DNA from 3 places in the Pantoea sp. B65 genome. Region 3 is predicted to be linked to each of the others. Evidence: predicted binding sites of a transcription regulator. Region 3 holds the regulator's gene; each other region holds the start of a gene.
The links. The regulator PurR, encoded in region 3, represses purine synthesis genes. The targets are predictions, from matches to a motif close to CANGCAAACGTTTGCNTG.

Region 1 (7,086 bases), on a different contig from region 3:
TGGAAGCGAATGAGGCCTTTGCCGCCCAGTTTTTAGCCGTTGGCCGCGAGCTGAAGCTGGATATGGAAAAAACCAACGTTAACGGCGGCGCTATTGCGCTGGGTCACCCCATCGGCGCATCTGGCGCGCGCATTCTGGTGACCTTGCTGCACGCGCTGGCGGCGAGAGACCAGACGCTGGGACTGGCAACGCTCTGCGTCGGTGGCGGACAGGGCGTGGCGATGATCGTCGAACGTGTGTAACCCGGCCTGCCACTGGTATCGCCGGCTACGCGCAGACACTTATTATTTCAATAAACCATTAAATGTCGGCAGAGAGGGCTGGTTAATACTCATCAGCCATAGCTGATACAGGGTGCTTTATCACTCTGATATGAAAATATGCCATGACCAAAATAGAGTTTAAAAAACTTAATTCATAACACGATAATTATTAGCAGTTATTCGCTGCATGAAAATAGTTTACCAGCCACTCTGTCGTTTTTTGTCATTAATGTTCAGCTGTTTCTGCCTTATTTATTTTACAGGATAGAACAATGAAAATTACGCACTGGAATATGTGGATGCAAATGCTAAACGCCGGAGTTATTGCATCCGGAATATTAATGGCGAACGGCGCGGCAATCGCCGCCAATACCGGCAGTTCCGGACGTCCGTTATCCGATGTCGGAAGCTGGCTGTCTGATGAGGGCATCACTCCGCATATTATGGCATCCCAGCTCTGGCTGGGTAATCCCGGCGCCGGGACGAATACTGGCCAGCACTCAGCTTATACGATGTTTTTTGCTGGCGCCGATTTTGATCTCGACCATATGGGGCTTATTCCCGGCGGGAGTGTACATTTCATGCAATTATGGGTGCCATTTTCTTATAATGAGGAATACGGTAACAGTGCCGGCGGTCTGCTGGCGGGTGACCCGCCTCCTTATATCCCCAAAGTCGGCCATTTGCTGCGCTTCGGCTATGAACAGAAACTTTTCGACGACCACTTATCCGTTGAGCTGGGTAAAAGCAATCCAGGCCTGTTCTTCGGCTTTAGCAACTGTAATATCCCGCAGTCCTGCGTAAATAGCGTTCTGAATAAAACCGCGGGCTTTGCACCGGCGCCTTATGCTGGCTGGGGCGCTCACGCCAGCTACCACTTTACGCCCACGCTGGAGTCCGGCATCGGCGCATGGCGTACCTATCAGGCGTTTCCGTTCACTAACGGCTGGGAAAAGTGGGATGACGATTACAACAGCGGCAGCACCCTGCTGGTCGCTAACGTGGCGCGTCGCGCCAGCTGGCAACAAGAAAGCTACCCCCTGAACTGGGAAGTGCTGGTTTTCCACAACAACCTTGCCTATGACGATGTTTACTACACGGTAAACGGCACTTCAAAAGTGTATGACAGCGACTCTGCGGTACGCAGTCACAAAGGCGTCTCCGGCGTGTATCTCAGCGCCAAAAAGGCCCTGTGGCGAAGCGATGGCGGGAGCGAACCTCAGGATGCCGCGCCCAGCGCCATTAGCCTGCATGGCGGCATAACACAGACGCTGGAATCAGATGCTTACACCGGCGTCTCGACGCTGGCGGATACCGGGCTGATCTGGTCCGGCCCCTGGCGGAGTCGCCCGTTTGACAGCTACGGCCTGACTTTGCGCTGGGGCCGGCTGACGGGCAGTGAACAACGCTATATGCAGGATATGTTTGATGCGATGGGGGGAAGCGGATGGCAGGCGCCGCGCAACGAGTATCAGTTGAGCGTTGACGCTTCGATTATGTTAACGCCGGAGATCAATCTGCAGATGACCGGTGCGCGAACCTGGAACAACAGTAACTGGCAGTATCCCTATTCCGCGATCAAACCGGAGGACGGCTATACGTTCTGGCTACAGGTGAACGTTATGCTGGAAAAACTGCTCGGTCTGTAATTTAGCGGGCCGGGTTTTTCCTTAATGTCTGAATTTAATGCTCTCTACCTGACACTGTGATTATCAATGAAGAATATCAGCCCGGATGACGCTATTACGGCGTCCGATGTTTCCGCTAAAACATCATCTCTGTATAACGTACTGTTACTGGTGGCCTTTATTGCACTGGCGGCTAATTTGCGTTCACCACTCACCTCATTACCCTCAGTGATTGATAGTATCAGGAGCGATCTGCATATCAGCCCGGGATTAGCCGGGCTGATGACCACTATCCCGGTGTTATGTTTCGGCGCATTGATGCCCGTCGCATCGGTGATTCTGGCCCGGGTCGGTATTGGCAAAGCCATTTATCTCACCCTGTGCGGTGTGGTGCTTGGCACGATTTTGCGATCGGCCGGTGGCTTGACGCTGGCGTTGTCAGGAACGGTAGTGATTGGCGCGGCGCTGACGCTCGGTAATATCGTCAGCCTGATGGTGATAGCCCGCGATTTTCAGCGCCACTCCAGTATTATCACTGGGGTATATGTGATGTCGATGAGCATCGGCGCGATGCTGACAGCCGCCCTGACGGTGCCGATCGCATCGGTGATCGGCTGGCGCGCAGCGCTGGCGATATGGAGCCTGCTGGCAATCTTAGCCATTGTGCTGTGGATCGGAGCCGGATTTGTCAGGGCAACACCACCCGCTGGCGGCGTTTATTCCGTGCCATCTGGCGCCGCGCGCGCACCCGGCGCCACAGTCTCGCCGTCTGCCAGAGAAGCGTTAGCGGTATGGCGGCGCCCGGTAGTCTGGTTACTGGCGATCGCTTTTTCCTCACACACCTTTCTGTTTTATGCCATGACCGCCTGGCTGCCGGAATATATCAAGCCGGTTGTTAATATGGACACCAGCCAGGCCGGCACCATTGCCTCCATTTTTCAGATACTGGGTATCCTCGGTTGTTTCGGTGTTCCCTGGCTTGGCTCTGTCGCGCGTTTCCCGACGGCAAAATTATTCCTGATTGCCGGTGGCGTATGGTTTTGTATGGCAGCCGGGTTGTTGTTGTTGCCGCAAATGTGGCCCCTGTGGATACTTTCCGGCGGCATCGGTGCAGGCGCGGGCTTTGTGGTGGTGTTTATGCGGGTGATGGAGCTGGCCGGCAGCCTGGATGAAAACCGCCGCATCTCCTCCTTTGTGCAGGGATTTGGCTATATTGTCGCCTCAACCGGTCCGACAGTTGTCGGATATATTCACCAGCAGAGTGGCGGCTGGTCTGGCGTATTTACCCTGCTGTCCACTATCGCTTTGGTCATGATTTCAACAGGAATAATTGCCGCAAAAAGCAAATAATCCCGCCAGACGGCTGAGCAGGCGAATTTGCCATTAATCCTATTTTTGGTAAGGAAACGGAAAGTCGGATGAAATTGATTCAGAAAATTCTTACAATAGCATTGATGATTATCCGACCATTTTCACGGAGCGACAGATGGCAAGTCATTTTGTACGCTGGGCATACGTCCAGAACCCGGCACGTATGCCGCGACTACCGCAGAAATTATTAGAAGATTCCTGGAAACTGAACGAGAAGCGCCGAATGCGTTTTCTTGCCGCCCGTGAGCTGCTGGCCGAACTGATGCTGCGGGTTTATGGTATGCAACAACTCCCCTCCCTGATCACCACGAGCAGCGGCCGTCCCTGTTTTGCCGATCCCGACCTGCCTGACTTTAGTATCGCCTATGCCGGTAATCAGGTTGGTGTGTTACTGGCAGAAGAGGGCGGACGTGCCGGACTGGATATGGAGATTGTTCGCGCTCACAGTCGTCAGACGGTAGAAAGTCAGCTACAGCGCCTCTCTTCAGGCGAGAAAGCCTGGATCAATGCCCAGCAAGACCCGATTGAAGCCGCCACCCAGCTCTGGACCTTACGTCAGAGCGTGCTGAAGCTCACCGGCGAAGGCCAGCGCGATATCGACTCTTTGCGTCTTCATCCCGCTTCCGGTCGTCTGCGCTCAACGGCGTTTCCCGATATTCAGGCCATTTGCGATGTCGAGCCATTAATGGTGTGGTCATGCGCCCTGTCGCCTGGCACCCAGCGTTTACGCCTGTGGGAATTTGCTGAGGGAAATAGCTGGCACGCGCTGCGCGATGTGGAAGTGAATAAACCGAATATGGGACCACGCGCCCTGCGCCTCACCAGTATGCCGCCGGAACGTCAGGTACAGCATTAAAAAAGCGGCATCAGGTAAATCCTGACGCCGCCTGCGGTTAGCGCTTAACTCACGGATCAATGTGCGTCGATAAACACAATCTTAAGCACAAACAGCAGCGCCACCACGATGACGCATGGGCTGATTTCACGCCAGCGTCCGGAGCCCGCCTTCATCACGCAGTAAGCAATAAAGCCCAGCGCGATACCTTCGGTTATTGAGAAGCTGAAAGGCATCATCACGGCAGTCACAAATGCCGGAACCGCTTCTGTCAGATCATCCCACTTAACGCGCGCCAGGCTGGAAGTCATCAGCACGCCAACATAGATCAGCGCGCCGGCTGCAGCATAGGCCGGTACCATCGCCGCCAGCGGCGACAGGAAGATCACCAGCAGGAACAGAATGCCGGTTACCACGGCCATCAGACCGGTACGGCCACCGATAGAGACGCCGGATGAACTTTCAATATAGGCGGTAACGGAAGAGGTACCGATAAAGGAACCGACCACGGAGCTGATACTGTCAACATACAGTGCCTGCTTCATGCGCGGGAACTTGCCTTGCTCATCGGCTAACCCGGCTTTGTCGGTGACCCCAATCAGGGTACCGGAGGAGTCGAACAGGTTAACCAGCATAAAGGAGAAGATAATACCGGCCATACCGAGGTTCAGTGAACCCGCCAGATCAACCTGACCGATAATCGAGGTTACCGGCGGCGGCGCAGAGAAGAAGCCGGTGTATTTCACATCGCCTAACAGCATGCCAATGACAGTGGTGATAATAATCGACACCAGCACCGCCACATGAATGTTACGCGCGGCCAGAATGGCAATGATAAAGAAACCCAGCACGCCAAGCAGTACACTGTGCGAGGTCAGGTTGCCCACCGCCATCAGCGTATCTTTGTTTGGCACCACGATACCGGCATTTTTCAGGCCAATCATCGCAATAAACAGACCAATACCGCTGGTAATACCGATGCGCAGTGACGCCGGAATATTAGCAATCATCCAGTAGCGTACGCGGAAAATCGTCAGCAACAGCAGGCCAACCGCGCCCCAGAAGATGGCGCCCATACCGGTCTGCCACGAGATGCCCATCGCACCCACCACCACAAATGCGAAGAAGGCGTTCAGCCCCATCGCCGGCGCCAGCGCAACCGGTAAGTTCGCCACCAGTCCCATCAGGATACTGCCGAAGGCAGCAATCAGACAGGTGGTAACAAATACTGCCTGGGTATCCATGCCTGCGACACCGAGGATTTGCGGGTTCACAAACACGATATAAACCATAGTGAGGAAGGTAGTGAAACCGGCGATCACTTCAGTGCGTGCTGTTGTGCCATGCTCTTGCAGTTTAAACAGGCGCTGCAGTAAACCTTGTTTATTCATTATCAGATTCCGAACCAAAGGAAATGTTGTCGTTGGCTATCCTATACTAATATGCTGATTTTTGATGCGGATCACACTGTTTTTTCGCAACCGATTGCGCAGTTTTTACCGCTTTATCGCCGTCATTAACAGTAATTGACATTTCCTGGTCGCAATCCTGCCACAGTTGGTTAAAGATGTTATGACATCTTCGAACGATAAAGGATAAAGCGTAATGAGTATTGAATGTGTGTTTTTTGATTGCGACGGTACGCTGGTGGACAGTGAACTGATTTGCACCCAATCTTACGTAAATACCTTTGCGCAGTATGGTGTTGAACTGTCGTTACAGGAAATGTTTGAAAAATATAAGGGTGTGAAGCTGTATGACATTGTCGCCGATGTCTGCGCGCAGCATCAGCTGGATGTTGCGGTCGATGAACTGGAGGCCGCCTATCGTCAGGAAGTGGCAAGGCTGTTTGATGCCGATTTGCAGCCGATTGCCGGTGCGCAGCAGCTGCTGGCGCAGGTTAGCGTACCGATGTGCGTGGTTTCTAACGGCACCGTAAAGAAGATGCAGCACTCCCTTGGACTGACCGATATGCTGCGCTATTTTGATGACCGGTTGTTCAGCGGCTATGATATTGCCCGCTGGAAGCCCGATCCGGAGCTGATGTACCACGCGGCAGAAAAAATGCGCGTACCGGTTGAGCGCTGCATTCTGGTTGATGATTCCGAGGCCGGCGCCAGGGCGGGCATTGCTGCCGGTATTCCGGTGTTTTACTACTGTGCCGACGCCCATAATAAGCCGCTCGACCACCCGCTGGTGACCATGTTTGACGATATGGCGCAGCTGCCGGCGCTGTGGAAGGCGCGCGGCTGGTCGATTACGCAATAGTTTTTGCATGGCGGAGAGATATCCCCCTCAGGCAGCGGGAGCCATTACTGGCTCCCGCGCCGGTTAACCAATTGCTCCCAGCGCATCTTCGTTACCCTGACGCCGCGGTAACAAAAACAGTGTGGCGATAATATCCAGCAGATAGATTAGCGCCAGCAGCGTAATGGCAGCGACAAATGACCATTGCGACGCCAGCAGGCCGATGACCAGCGGTCCAAAGCCGCCGACGCCACGCCCAAGGTTAAACAATACGTTTTGCGCCGTGGCACGAGCCTGAACCGGATAGGTATCGGAGATCAGCGCGCCGTAGCCGCCAATCATGCCATTCACAAACATCCCCATCAGAGCGCCGGTAAACAGCATCACCATCGGATCACGCAGCTGTGCATAGATCACCACCATAATCACCGCGCCAAACTGGTAGATCAGGAAAATCTTCCAGCGCGCAAAGCGATCGGCCAGCACGCCAAACAGCCAGATGCCGAAGGTCATCCCGACCACCGTTACCGCCGTCCAGAGTCCGGATTTGGTCAGTGAGAAACCAAAATTGGCAGAGAGATAGCTCGGCATCCAGATCATCAGGCCGTAATAGCCAAAGTTCTGTACCGAACAGAGGATCAGAATGCCAAGGCTGGCTTTGCTGGTTTGCGCATCTTTAAACAGCAGCTTCAGGCGGGCGCGAAAGGAGAGTTCGGGGGTGGTTTTCTGCTGGCGGGTAAAG
Region 2 (7,086 bases), on a different contig from region 3:
TTTTAAGCTGGCTCGAATTTACTTACGCCGCCAGCTGGTGCCCTGCGGACCATCTTCCAGAATAATTCCCAGCTCATTTAACTTGTCGCGGGCAATATCCGCCTGCGCCCAGTTTTTAGCCTGACGCGCATCGAAACGCATTTTAACTAACGCTTCAATTTCCGCCACTTGCTGATCGTTGCTGTTGGCAGCGCTTTGCAGGAACAGCTCCGGATCCTGCGCCAGCAGACCCAGTACGCCGGCTAACTGGCGTAACCTGGCGGCCAGGCCGTTGGCGGCGGCCATATCTTCCGCTTTCAGGCGGTTAACCTCGCGCGCCATATCAAACAGCGCTGAGTAGGCTTCCGGGGTATTAAAGTCGTCATCCATGGCTTCACGGAAACGCGTTTCAAATACTTCGCCCCCTGCCGCCGCCGCCGAGGCATCGGTATTACGCAACGCGGTATACAGGCGCTCCAGCGCGGCACGCGCCTGTTTCAGATTATCTTCGCCATAGTTCAGCTGACTGCGATAGTGGCCGGACATCAGGAAGTAACGCACGGTTTCCGCGTCGTAGTGCGCCAGTACATCACGCACGGTGAAAAAGTTATCCAGTGATTTTGACATCTTCTCACGGTCAACCATCACCATACCGGAGTGCATCCAGTAGTTAACATAGGGGCCGTCATGGGCACAGGTAGACTGCGCAATCTCGTTTTCATGATGCGGGAACATCAGGTCGGAACCGCCGCCATGGATATCAAAGTGCTCGCCGAGCTGTTTGCAGTTCATCGCCGAACATTCAATATGCCAGCCGGGGCGACCGGCACCCCATGGCGATGGCCAGCTTGGTTCGTCGACTTTCGACATCTTCCACAGCACAAAATCCATTGGATTGCGTTTAACATCGGCGGCAACTTCAACGCGCGCGCCAGCCTGTAACTGCTCCAGATCCTGACGCGACAACTTGCCGTAATCAGCATCGCTCTCTACCGAGAACATGACATCCCCATTGCTGGCGACATACGCGTGTTCACGCGCAACCAGCTTGCTGACCAGTTCGATAATCTCACTGATATGACGTGTGGCACGTGGTTCCAGATCCGGCGGCAGAATATTCAGCGCGGCAAAATCACTCTGCATTTCCGCAATCATACGGTTGGTCAGGGTTTCGACGCTTTCACCGTTTTCATTGGCGCGTTTAATGATTTTATCGTCAATATCGGTGATATTGCGCACATACTTCAGCTGATAACCGCAATAGCGCAGGTAGCGCGCCACCACGTCAAAGGCGACAAAAGTACGGCCATGGCCGATGTGACACAGGTCATAAACGGTAATTCCGCACACGTACATGCCAATCTGACCAGCATGAATAGGTTTAAATTCCTCTTTTTGACGACTCAGGGTGTTGTAGATCTTTAGCATTGAGACATTCCGTATGGCGTGTGCGGGTTAACAAAACGGGTTATCCCCATCGAACCTGGCGTTGCAACTGTGTCGGCCGCGCTGAGTCACCCGAATCACTGCGGATAGTCAGCGTCCCGGGATTGGCTCCCTTGCGGCCTTACTGCAACACCAATTACTCGGGTATATAAAGGGTAATTTTGCTGTATTGTTATCGTAAGCGCGATGCAATGCAAGGATATGGCAGCAACTACGACTTTCTCACCTGCTGACGCGTCATCACAATTTGTGATATAAGAGGCGTCTATTTAAACTGGCCCGGCATTTTTATCAAGCTGCCGTAAGCACAGTCGTTTAAAACTCCCACCTTAACAGGACGAGATTATGGTTACTTTCCAGACTAATCATGGCGATATCGTTATCAAAACTTTCGACGACAAAGCCCCCGCTACCGTGCAGAACTTCCTGGATTACTGTCGTGACGGTTTTTACGACAATACCATTTTCCACCGTGTCATTAACGGCTTTATGATTCAGGGCGGCGGTTTTGAGCCTGGTATGAAGCAGAAAACGACCAAAGAAGAGATCCGTAACGAAGCGAACAACGGCCTGAAAAATACCAAAGGCACGCTGGCAATGGCGCGTACTTCCGCACCACACTCCGCTACCGCACAGTTCTTTATCAACGTAGCTGATAACGACTTCCTGAACTTCAGCGGCGAAACCCTGCAGGGCTGGGGCTACTGTGTGTTCGCTGAAGTGGTTGAAGGTATGGACGTGGTTGAGAAAATCAAAGGCGTTTCTACCGGCCGCAGCGGCATGCATCAGGATGTGCCAAAAGAAGATGTGGTCATCCAGAAAGTGACCATTAGCGAGTAATGTCACGCACGCTATTTATCGCAGATCTGCATCTGTGCCATGAAGAACCGGCAATTACTGCCGGTTTTCTGCGTTTTTTACAGCGTGAAGCGATACACGCCGACGCACTGTATATTCTTGGCGATCTGTTCGAAGCCTGGATCGGCGATGACGATCCTGAACCGTTGCATGCGGAAATTGCCGCCGCGCTGCGGGCGCTAACAGAGCACGGCGTCCCCTGCTTCTTTATCCATGGCAATCGTGACTTTCTGCTGGGCCATCGTTTTGCCCGCGCCAGTGGTATGACGTTACTTCCGCAAGAGCAGGTTCTCGAACTGTATGGTAAACGCCTGCTGATCCTGCATGGCGATACCCTGTGTACCGATGACCAGGGCTATCAGCGTTTTCGCCGTAAAGTACATCAGCGCTGGCTGCAAAAATTGTTTCTGGCTCTGCCGCTGTTTATCCGGCAGCGTATCGCCGCCCGTATGCGCGCAGACAGCAAAAACGCCAATAGCAGCAAATCCGCAGCGATTATGGACGTCAATCAACAGGCAGTGATCGCCGCCATTCAGCGCCACCAGGTGCAGTGGATGATCCATGGCCACACCCACCGACCGGCAGTACATCAGGTGCAGGCCGGGGATATCAGCGCAGAACGGGTGGTACTGGGCGCCTGGCACCACCAGGGCTCGATGATCGAGGTCAATGCCGACGCGGTCAGCCTCAGCGCTTTCCCTTTCTGAAGCGCGGTAAAAAAAGCCCTGTTTTGCCGCCGCCAGCGGCTACGCAACCGTTTTCCTCGCTGCCGAGTCATGCTATTCTCTCTGCCCTTCCCACCTGCCATCTTAAAATCGCGCGGGTGAAGTTTGTACAATCACAGGAGTCAGACTCGCATGTCATCCAATGCCGCCTCAGCCCGTATTGCCATTGTTATGGGTTCGAAAAGTGACTGGGCTACTATGGAATTTGCCGCAGAGATCCTTACCACCCTTGCGGTTCCTTTCGACGTTGAAGTGGTCTCTGCGCACCGTACCCCGGACAAACTGTTCAGCTTTGCGGAAAATGCAGCGGGCAATGGCTACCAGGTGATTATTGCCGGTGCCGGCGGCGCCGCGCATTTACCCGGTATGCTGGCAGCAAAAACCCTGCTGCCGGTACTGGGCGTGCCGGTGCAGAGCGCGGCGCTAAGCGGTCTGGATAGCCTCTACTCTATCGTGCAGATGCCGCGCGGCATTCCGGTCGGTACGCTGGCGATTGGTAAAGCCGGCGCCGCCAACGCCGCCCTGCTGGCGGTGCAGATCCTGGCGCTCCATGATGCGGAACTGGCGCAACGTCTGGCCGACTGGCGTCAGAGCCAGACCGATGAAGTACTGAACAATCCTGATCCACGGGGTAATGCATGAAACCGGTTTGCGTATTAGGTAATGGCCAGCTTGGACGCATGCTGCGCCAGGCTGGAGAACCGCTGGGGATTGCGGTCTATCCTGTCGGTCTGGATGCCGAGCCGGAAGCACTGCCGATTCAGCAGAGCGTGATTACCGCCGAGATCGAACGCTGGCCGGAAACCGCGTTAACCCGCGAACTGGCCCGGCACCCGGCGTTTGTTAACCGTGATATTTTCCCGCAGCTTGCTGACCGCCTGACACAAAAACAGCTACTCGATCAGCTCGGCCTCGCCACCGCTCCATGGCAGTTGCTGGCGGCAGCAGACCAGTGGCCGCAGGTGTTTGCCTCACTCGGCGAACTGGCGATCGTCAAACGCCGTACCGGTGGTTATGACGGACGCGGTCAGTGGCGTTTACGCGCAAATCAGACGAATGAGTTGCCGCAGGATTGTTACGGTGAGTGCATTGTTGAGCAGGGAATTAACTTCTCCGCTGAGGTCTCGCTGGTTGGCGCCCGCAGCCATCACGGCGACACGGTGTTCTATCCGCTCACCCACAACCTGCATCAGGAAGGTATTTTGCGCACCAGCGTGGTCCTGCCGCAACCTGATGCCGCGCAACAGCAGCAGGCGGAGCAGATGTTGGCCGCCATTATGAACCAGCTGCAATATGTTGGCGTCATGGCCATGGAGTGCTTTGTGGTGCCGGAAGGTCTGCTGATTAATGAACTGGCGCCGCGCGTACATAACAGTGGCCACTGGACGCAGAACGGTGCTTCCATCAGCCAGTTTGAATTACATCTGCGCGCTATCCTTGACCTGCCGTTGCCGAAGCCGGTGGTCAGTACGCCATCGGTCATGGTGAATCTGATCGGCACCGACCTCAACCTGCAATGGTTGCAGCAGCCGCTGGTCAATCTGCACTGGTATGAGAAAGAAGTGCGCCCGGGGCGTAAAGTTGGCCATCTGAACCTGAATGATGTTCAGGGCAGCGAACTGGCGAAAGCGTTAAATGCGCTGGTCCCGCTGTTACCGCCGGAGTACGCCAGCGGCATTGCATGGGCCTGCGAGAAACTGGCGTAAGGATACTGGCCGCAGGGCAGCCATAAATGACTCGCGCAACAGGGGCGGAATAAATCCCGCCCCTGAATTTTATTCAGCGTAATAACTCCTGAAGAGCGCCTTACCCCGCAATAAACGCACCCCCAGCCAGCCGCCACAGACCGAGAGCACAAGCGCACCGGTTAATGGCAGCACCATCCACAGCGTAAAGTCAGGCTGCCAGGGGAAATCGAACACTTTACGTTGCAACCCCCATAACGCCGCTTCGGCGCCGATGGCGGCGGCTATGCCGGAAACCATCCCCAGCATAGCGAACTCACTCCACAGCGTGCCGCGCAGCAGTTTTTTACTGGCGCCCAGCGTGCGGTAAACCACCAATTCCTGACGCCGCTGGCGCATCCCGACCTGAATTTGCGCCAGTAATAACAGCACGCCACAGACGGTAACCAGTACCACCATAATCTCCAGCGCCCGGCTCACCTGCGTCAGCACCTGTCCGATTTGTCGCAGGATGCTGCCGATATCCAGCAGGCTAAGGGTCGGAAATTCGCGATTTAACCGGGCCAGCAGCTGCGGATTGTCGTCCATCCGGAAGCTGGTCAGCCAGGTTTGCGGTTGCTGATCCAGCGCTCCCGGCGGGAAGATAAAGAAAAAGAAGGGCCGCAGGCTTTCGTGATCGATAGATCGCAGGCTGGTAATTTTAGCGGCGAAGTTTTGCGTATCACCGGTAAAGGTCAGCGTATCGCCCAGTTTAAGTCCTAAGCGATCGGTCAGTTCTTCAGCCATCGACACTTCGCCCAGCTTCGGCGGCCAGCTGCCCGCCACCACCGGGCTGTTATCCGGCGGCTGCTCCAGCCAGGTCAGATTGATCTCGCGGTTATAGGTATTATCCTGCGCCGGATCGACCGGCTGATGATTGGTTTCGGTCAGGCGCACGCGCGCAATCGGATAAAAGTCCCCGCTCTTCAGCTGGTGCTGCTGCAGGAATGCTTTAACCTGCGGCACCTGTGCGCCAGCAATATTCAGCAGATAGAAGTTAGGGCTATCCGGCGGCAGCTGTTGCTGCCAGCGGTCCAGCAGATCGCCGCGCATAACCAGCAGCAGCGCCAGCAGCATAAAGGACAGGGAAAAAGCCGCCAGCTGACTGAGAGTGGTTAACGGCTGGCGCAGCAGGCGGTTAATCGCCAGACGAAACGCCAGATTACGCACCGACAGTTTACGCAGCAGCAGCAAACCACCCCAGCCTGTCGCCCCCAGCAGCAGCGCCAGCAGCACAATCCCGGCGATCAGCGCCCACAACAGCTTACTGCCGCCGACCAGCAACGCCAGCAAACCCGTCACCACCAGCGCCATCACCGGCAGATAGAATTTCAGCGGCCAGACGCGGGCAATCGCATCACGGCGTAACACCCGCAGCGGTTGCGTCGCCAGTAACAAACGATACGGTCGCAACCCCACCAGCAGTGAAATAATAAACAGCGATCCGATCGCCCACATCCATGGCCAGATACCGGACGGCGGCAACGCCGCCGGCAGTATCGGCTTCAGCATCTGCAGCAGCACCGCCTCAAATCCCAGCCCCAGCAGGCTCCCTGTCACCGCAGCCAGCAGTAGCACCGCCAGCCACTGCCCGACAATCAGCTTACGCAGCGCCGCACGATTGGCGCCGAGCGTTTTCAGCACCGCCACTAAATCGTAACGGCTGCGACAGTAGTGGCTCATTGCCACCGCCACCGCGGAGATCGCCAGCATCAGGGTCAGCAAGGCCGACAACAGCAGGAATTGCTGAGCACGCTGCATCGAGCGCCCCAGCGCATCATCGGAGTCATCGACGCCAGTCCAGCGCTGATCGGCTTTCAGCTGTGGTTCAATCCAGCGGTCATAACGGCTCAGCGGTTGCGTATCGCCGGAAAATTTATAGCGCCAGGTCAGGCGGCTGCCCGGCTGGATGGCGCCGGTTTTTTCCACATCGGCCAGATTCATCAGCAGGCGCGGTGCGGTCTGGAAAGGATTAAAGCCGGCATCCGGTTCCTGAGTCACTTCGCCGGCAATACGCAGCGTGGTATCACCGACGTCCAGCCGGTCCCCCGCTTTCAGATTCAGTAGCGCCAGCAGGCGTGGCGCCGCCAGAACCGTACCGGCCTGCGGCTTCAGATTGGCCGGGGCGGTGACCAGCTGGCCAAACATCGGATAAGCATCATCCACCGCCTTCACTTCCGCCAGCTGTGGAGTATTTCCCGCAAAGGTCATGGTCATAAAACTCAGCTGACGGCTCACCTGCAGGCCGTCGCGCCGCGCCTGATCCAGCCACTCCGGCGGTACTTCGCGCGAGCTGCTCAGGGTGCGATCCCCGGCCATAAAGTCACGACTCTGCTGACTTAGCCCTTTCTCCA
Region 3 (7,086 bases):
ACCACCGCTGAGATCTGCAAGATTATTAATTCAGAGAATAATCGCGAAATCTGGTTTAAACCGCAGGATGCAGAGGTGATGAAATTTATTCTGCGTAAAGGTTATATCGGTATTGACGGTATTAGCCTGACGGTGGGAGATGTCACTAAAAGTAAATTCTGCGTGCACCTGATCCCCGAGACGCTGGCGCGTACCACGCTGGGCGAGAAAAAACTGGGGCAGCGTGTCAATATTGAAATTGACCCACAGACCCAGGCGATAGTGGAAACGGTGGAGCGGGTTCTGGCACAGCGCGAAGCGGCGCTGCTGGCGGAAGCGGAATCCCCGGCAGAACAATAAAGGGCGATCTATCACACCCTAACCGTAGGGGAGGCATTAATGCCTCCCTTTGCATTAATGCCTCCCTTTGCATTAATGCCTCCCTTTGCATTAATACATCCCGTCGTTAATGCGGTACCCGCAATCCACCCTCAATCCCATGGCTGAATACCACTTGCCACAACTGGATATCGCGGGCGCGAAAAGCACCGGCACAGGCATTAAGGTAGTAACTAAACATCCGTTTAAATCGTTCGCCGTAATCTTCCGCCAGCTGCGGCCAGGCTTCAAGGAAACGCTGATACCATGCCATCAGGGTGGTGTCGTAATCCGCACCAAAATTATGCCAGTCTTCCATCACAAAGTGCGGCTCACTGGCATCGGCAATCTGACGTATCGACGGCAGACAGCCGTTCGGGAAGATATATTTATCAATCCACGGGTCAACGTTCATATCGGTTTTAATCGTGCCAATGGTGTGCAGCAGGAAAATGCCATCCTGTTTTAAATTGCGGTCGGCAACGTCAAAATAGGTGGCATAATTTTTCGGCCCGACATGTTCAAACATCCCCACGGAAACAATTCGGTCAAACTTCTGCGCCAGATCGCGATAATCCTGCAGCAGGATGGTCACGTCCAGACCCTCGCAACGCTGTTGCGCCAGTTTCTGTTGCTCGGCAGAGATAGTCACGCCGACTACCCTGACATGATAATGGCGCGCGGCAAACGCCGCCAGACCGCCCCAGCCGCAGCCGATATCCAGCAGCGACATGCCTGGCTGCAGCTGCAGTTTTTCGCAGATCATTTTCAGCTTGGCCTGCTGCGCTTCTTCAAGCGTCTTCGCTTGTTTCCAGTAACCGCAGGAGTATTGCAGATGGGAATCGAGCATGAATGAGAAAAGATCGTTACCGAGATCGTAATGCTCTTTGCCGACAATCCAGGCGCGTTTTTTTGATTGCAGATTAGTCAGCCGTGCCGCTGCGATGCGCAACGTATCTTTGAAATGGCGCGGGAGTTGCTGGTCAAGTTTATGTTTTAACACCCGATGAAAAAACATATCGAGGCGTTCACACTCCCACCAGCCATCCATATAGCTTTCGCCGAGCCCCAGTGAGCCTTCCTGCAATACACGCCGGAAAAAATCGGGATTTTTCACCTGGATATCCCAGGGGTGAGAGCCATTCACTTCCACACCGGCTACCTGCAGCATTTCATGGACGATGCGATACCAGTGATTTTCTTCCAGGCCCAATTCTTCTATACACGATGAACTCATAGCTTCTCCATCACCTGCTGTGATTAGAACCTGAGAATTAGAATAGCTAATTTCTACAGGATTGTGAGAGAACTCACGGAAAATCCGTGCGCCTGATATCCGACGTTTAACAGAGGATTGAAAATGAACGAAAAATACCTTGCCTTACTGATGCTGCAGCGATGTTAGTAGCGCAGGCGGCAGATATGCTGCCCCGGTTTCCCGCGACTGGCTGCAATATCGATACTCAGGTTTGGTCCTGCAGAGATGCGTTGCGAATGCCACGCCGTAAAACACCACGACAGCCCTGTCAGGTCTGACCAAATAATGTTAATTTATTGTTATATAATATTGCCTTAGATGAGTATATGCTCACGGCAGGCAATATTCAATACAATATTGTTAGCGAGCTAACTAAATGATTTCATTCACTGATGTGATGTGGCGTCGACTGCTTTGACCAACCGCTGTTTTTCGCTCTTGCGCTGAAATTGTAGCGCATATCCGATCAAAGCAAGAACAACGGTCAGCAACATAATTGCGGTGGTGGTCAGCAGCGTTTCGGCAATTAGCGTCGATACGGCCATGCTGGCGAGAAAGCACAGACCGAGTTGCAGCATATTCTGTAATGCTGCGGCTTTTCCGGTGGCCTCGGGGAAGGGCAGCAGTGCGTTAGCCACCACAATCGGATAGATCGCGCCATTCGCCATCGCCATACCGCAAAACGGGACCAGTAGCGCCGTCAGTGTTACCTGGCCGGACAGCGCCACGGCAAAGATGGCGCTGATGCTGATGGCATAACCCAGCAGCAGCCAGCGCAACAGGGTGGCGCCTGCCAGACGCTGTAGCAACGCGCGACAGCCAAAACCACCCAGTAAAAAAGCCAGCGTTTGCGGAATATAACTCAGACCGATATCGCCTGGCGTCAGCCCCAGATCGGCAAGAATAAACGGCGAACCGGTCAGCCAGGCAAAAAAACTGGCGGAACAGGCGGCATAAATCAGCACATTGCCACTCCAGATGCGCGATTTCAGCAACAGCAGAAAGCTGACCAGGGGTTGCACGCTGACGCGGTTTTTTACTGTCGCAGATTTAAGCCGCAGCGTCGGGATCAGCAATGCCAGCGCAATCAGCAGCAGTGCGACAAAGATCGCGCGCCAGCTAAAATGGTTCAGCAGCCAGGCGCCCAGCAGCGGCGCCAGCGCCGGAGAGAGCGCTACCAGCGGCATAATGGTGGCGAAGACACGATTAGCCTGCGCACCGTGATAGCGGTCGACGACCAGCGCCTGCCAGCTGACCGCTGCGGAACAGACCCCCACCGCCTGGATAAAGCGCAACACCAGCAGCAGGGTGGCATCCTGCACCAGCAGCATACCGGCGCAACCGAGGGCAAACAGACTCAGCCCCATTACCAGCACCGGTTTACGCCCGATGCGATCCGACAGTGGCCCCCAGAACAGTTGCGCACAGGCAAAACCGGCAAGGAAGATACTCAGGCTGGCGCTGATAGCGCCAGGATGGGTGTGCAGGTCCTGTTGCATGGCGCCAAACGCCGGCAGGTACATATCGGTAGCAAGAAAACCCAGCATGCTTAACAGCGCCAGGTAAACAATAAATCCTTTTGACTTGATCATCAGATAACTCTTTTTTATGCAGGTGATGTAACGCGCAGAGTGTAAGCGGGTGCACTGTGGCTTGTGAAACGCTAATATTTGCCTATTGCGTTGAAAAATTTTGCAGGCAGGATATGTGGTCAGAACATTCTCTTGAAGTGGTTGATGCGGTTGCACGTACCGGCAGTTTTAGCGCCGCCGCCAGTGAGCTGCATCGTGTGCCCTCGGCGGTCAGCTATACCGTACGTCAGCTGGAGCAGTGGCTGGCGGTTCAGCTGTTTGAACGCCGCCATCGCGATGTGGTACTTACCGCTGCCGGTAAAGTTTTTATTCAGGAAGGCCGCGCTGTTATCAAAAAAATGCTTGCCACCCGCCGTCAGTGTCAGCAGGTGGCCAATGGCTGGCGCGGGCAGTTAAGTATCGCGATCGATTTGATTGTTAAACCGCAGCGCAGCCGCCAGCTGGTACTCGATTTCTATCGCCATTTCCCGGATATGGAACTGCTGGTTTCCCATGAGGTATTTAATGGCGTCTGGGATGCGCTGGTGGACGGGCGGGTTGATATGGCGATTGGCGCCACCCAGGCGATCCCGGTCGGCGGGCGTTTTGGTTTTCGCGATATGGGGGCGCTAAACTGGCGCTGCGTGGTCAGTGCCGGACATCCGCTGGCGCGGCAGCAGGGAACGATAGAGGAAGAGACGATTCGTCAGTGGCCGTCGCTGGTGCTGGAAGATACCTCGCGCAGCTTACCGAAGCGGATTACCTGGACGCTGGATAATCAGCGGCGTCTGGTGGCGCCGGACTGGGATACCGCCTTTGATTGTCTGCTGGCGGGATTATGCGTTGGTATGGTGCCCGGGCACTTCGCCGCACCGTTGCTCGCCAGTGGCGAACTGACGGAGCTGAGCCTGCCGGCGGGTTTTCCCGACAGCCCATGTTGCGTCAGCTGGGCAGAACAGAGCGCGTCGCCGGCGCTGAGCTGGCTACTGGATTATCTGGGCGATGCGGAAACCATGAATGCCGAGTGGTTGCACGAGGCGTGATCACCGGCCACCGCCGTGGCCGGCCAGAAGATTAGCGACGATAATCGCGGAATGGGCCATCGGCGACGGAACGGCGCTCGATCAGTGAAGGATGCACTTCAATGGTCTGAGGATCTTCGCGTTTACTGGTAATGCGGTCCAGCAGCATATCAAAGGCGGTTTGCCCGAGACGTTCTTTTGGCTGATGCACAGTGGTCAGCGCCGGTGTGAAATAGCGCGCGTTACGCACATTATCATAACCGATCACCGAAATATCCTGCGGCACCCGCAGGCCCATCTCATCGGCGGCGCAAATCGCCCCCATCGCCATAATATCGCCGCCGCAAAACACTGCGGTTGGCCGCTGCTTCTGCGACAGAATTTGCTGCATGGCGCGATAACCGGATTCCGGTTCAAAGTCACCCTGCACAATCCACTCATCGCGCACATGGATGCTGGCTTCGTGCAGCGCTTTCAGAAAACCGGCATGACGGCCGCCGCCGGTATTACGCTCCAGCTGGCCGGGGATCGCGCCGATATCGCGGTGGCCGCGATCGATCAGATAGCGACCCGCCATATAACCACCCTCAAAGGCATTATCCAGCACGGTATCGGTAAAGTCGCCGCGCGATTCGCCCCAGTCCATCACCACCATCGGGATATTGCGATTCTCTTCCAGCATTTTCAGCAGGTCATCCGGATACTCAGAACACATCACCAGCAGGCCATCGACGCGTTTTTGCGCCATCATCGACAGATACGCCTGCTGCTTTTGCAGATCGTTATGGGCGTTACCGAGGATCAGCGTATAGCCTTTGGCAAAGCAGCGGGTCTCTACCGCTTCAATAATTTCAGCAAAGTAGGGCGCTTCACTGGAGGTCGCCAGCAGACCAATCGATTTGGTATGGTTAACCTTCAGACTACGTGCAACGGCGCTGGGCGAGTAGTGCAGCGCTTTGATGGCGGCCCAAACCGCTTCGCGCGTATCTTCAGCGACAAAGCGTGTTTTATTGATGACATGTGAAACGGTGGTGGTGGAAACACCGGCGCGTTTCGCCACATCCTTAATTGTTGCCATTAAACTGGTACTCCTGCGCTTATCTCAACGCATTGATAAATAGCATGTTAAACGTTTGCGTACCCCTGGCGATTTTCAGGCGGCCATGGGGGTTCATTGTTGCATTCTGAGTGACGTCGGGAAGGAGAATGACGTCAGGAAACACGGCAAGTAACGCGGTGTTGCAGTTGTTGCGCAACGGAAAAAAAGAATTCTATCAAGGCTGTGAGAAGAAAACGAGATTTTTACTTGCAACTGTGGGAAAATCCACACAGTTATTGATTGTATACTCATGACTTATGGGTCTTTTAGGAGCGTAGTATGGATACCAATCTGAAGTTATCTCTGATGACCACCGTTGGCTCACTGTTAGTGATTATCGCTTTTAGCTTTGTTGCGGTGATGAACTGATTTTCTCACCACCCGGCGGTTTTTCCACTAGCGGTAAGAAACGCCTGATGGGGTATGCGTCAGGCGTTTTTTTTTGCATCTATGCGTTGATGTTACGCAAAATAGTGAGCGCTGGCACGGTAAATCGCCATCCCCGATCCGGCGACAGTATCGGGATTAAGCACCCCCAGCGCCTGACGGATCCAAAGATATTTATTAAAGCCGCGTACAGCTTGCCTGCGCGTCAGGGTAGGGTATCCGGTTAATTCTCTTATTTTATTCCTGATAGCATCCGTCTGGAAAATCCCTTCCTCTTCTTTGATCCCCATAATACCCTGTGACAAAATATCTGTGGAATGCTCTGCCGTCATTTCATCATCAAGATACCAGTAATCGGTCGTTTCCGGACCGGTTACACTCAATCCCAAAGCGGTATCTTTGAATGTTTCCATATGGCTGTATTCGTGAATCAGATTTTTAACCCTGACCTCAGGGGAGTCGCTAAAAAAGCTTTCAGCCAGAATAACTGCGCCCTCATCAGCTATTGCCGCAGCGATAACATCGGATTTTTCATGCAAATATCTTATTAGGGAAAATCGCGAGCGTTTTACTGTATCATTCCGAATCGTCTGAATAACATCTCTGGTCATCGCCCAAACTTTGACTAATGATGAAAATAACTCAACATCAGCTTTACCTATATAGGGTTCAAGCAGCGTTTGTGTGGCGGAAGGATGACTATGTGCCATAAGCAGAGCCCTATCCAGTACCGTTTTAGCGCGTTTTAAACTATTTTCAATCACTACCCGTTTCTCTTTATCTTGTTGTGCAATGATCGTCAGATTCTCAGCGATAATTTCAGCACCATGCATTGCCGTCCATTGTGATAGTTTTTTATAGATGCGTTGATCAGTATCGGGGTGCTCGCCAGGTGGATAAATTCTATGTGGCATTAACCCATCAGGATCACGATAGCTCACCGGGTTATTGATTACCATTATATACAAATTGAGCCCGGCCAGGTTCCCGGCCGGATCGGCGCTCAGCCAGCGCCCGGCCCAGCACTGATAATAACGGTAACCGTAGTAATACAGCCCGCTGGCATCGCGTTCCTTGCCGCTGTAGCGGCGGGTTTTATACTCCGCTTCCGCCTGGCTTCTTGCCGTGCGGATCGCCGTACCGCCATACGGGTAATACTCCTCCTGACTGATTAACTCGCCCTGCGCATCCACTTCCAGCCCGCTGCTGCCGGTGAGGTTATCGTAGCTGTAGCGCAGCGAGTTATTGCTGATACCGGCGGGCAGTCCGCTCTGCCAGTGCAGCAGCCGCACCTGCGCCGCACCGGCTTCACCGGCGGTGAGGGTGTGCAGCTCCGCCTTCAGGGTTTCGCCGGTATGGCTGGTGTGCCGCTCAAGGCCGGGTAAATAGGTT

Region 1: a site for PurR is predicted at 5,572-5,589, ahead of JWF83_RS03105 (NCS2 family permease). Genes of this name have one in related genera too.
Region 2: a site for PurR is predicted at 3,031-3,048, ahead of purE (5-(carboxyamino)imidazole ribonucleotide mutase). Genes of this name have one in related genera too.

Annotation. Positions count from the first base shown of each region.
Region 1 is NZ_JAHXPU010000015.1:41,130-48,215, reverse strand. It holds gene JWF83_RS03125 (acetyl-CoA C-acetyltransferase) at 1-242, shown strand, start outside; gene JWF83_RS03120 (carbohydrate porin) at 536-1,912, shown strand; gene JWF83_RS03115 (CynX/NimT family MFS transporter) at 1,979-3,241, shown strand; gene JWF83_RS03110 (4'-phosphopantetheinyl transferase family protein) at 3,378-4,118, shown strand; gene JWF83_RS03105 (NCS2 family permease) at 4,175-5,488, opposite strand; gene yieH (6-phosphogluconate phosphatase) at 5,703-6,365, shown strand; gene JWF83_RS03095 (MFS transporter) at 6,429-7,086, opposite strand, start outside.
Region 2 is NZ_JAHXPU010000043.1:64,654-71,739, forward strand. It holds gene cysS (cysteine--tRNA ligase) at 19-1,407, opposite strand; gene ppiB (peptidylprolyl isomerase B) at 1,771-2,265, shown strand; gene lpxH (UDP-2,3-diacylglucosamine diphosphatase) at 2,265-2,990, shown strand; gene purE (5-(carboxyamino)imidazole ribonucleotide mutase) at 3,141-3,650, shown strand; gene purK (5-(carboxyamino)imidazole ribonucleotide synthase) at 3,647-4,714, shown strand; gene ybbP (putative ABC transporter permease subunit YbbP) at 4,784-7,086, opposite strand, start outside.
Region 3 is NZ_JAHXPU010000036.1:88-7,173, reverse strand. It holds gene JWF83_RS14365 (riboflavin synthase subunit alpha) at 1-339, shown strand, start outside; gene cfa (cyclopropane fatty acyl phospholipid synthase) at 446-1,594, opposite strand; gene punC (purine nucleoside transporter PunC) at 2,002-3,207, opposite strand; gene punR (DNA-binding transcriptional activator PunR) at 3,321-4,229, shown strand; gene purR (HTH-type transcriptional repressor PurR) at 4,261-5,286, opposite strand; gene JWF83_RS14340 (YnhF family membrane protein) at 5,587-5,676, shown strand; partial or broken gene JWF83_RS14335 (RHS repeat-associated core domain-containing protein) at 5,769-7,086, opposite strand, start outside.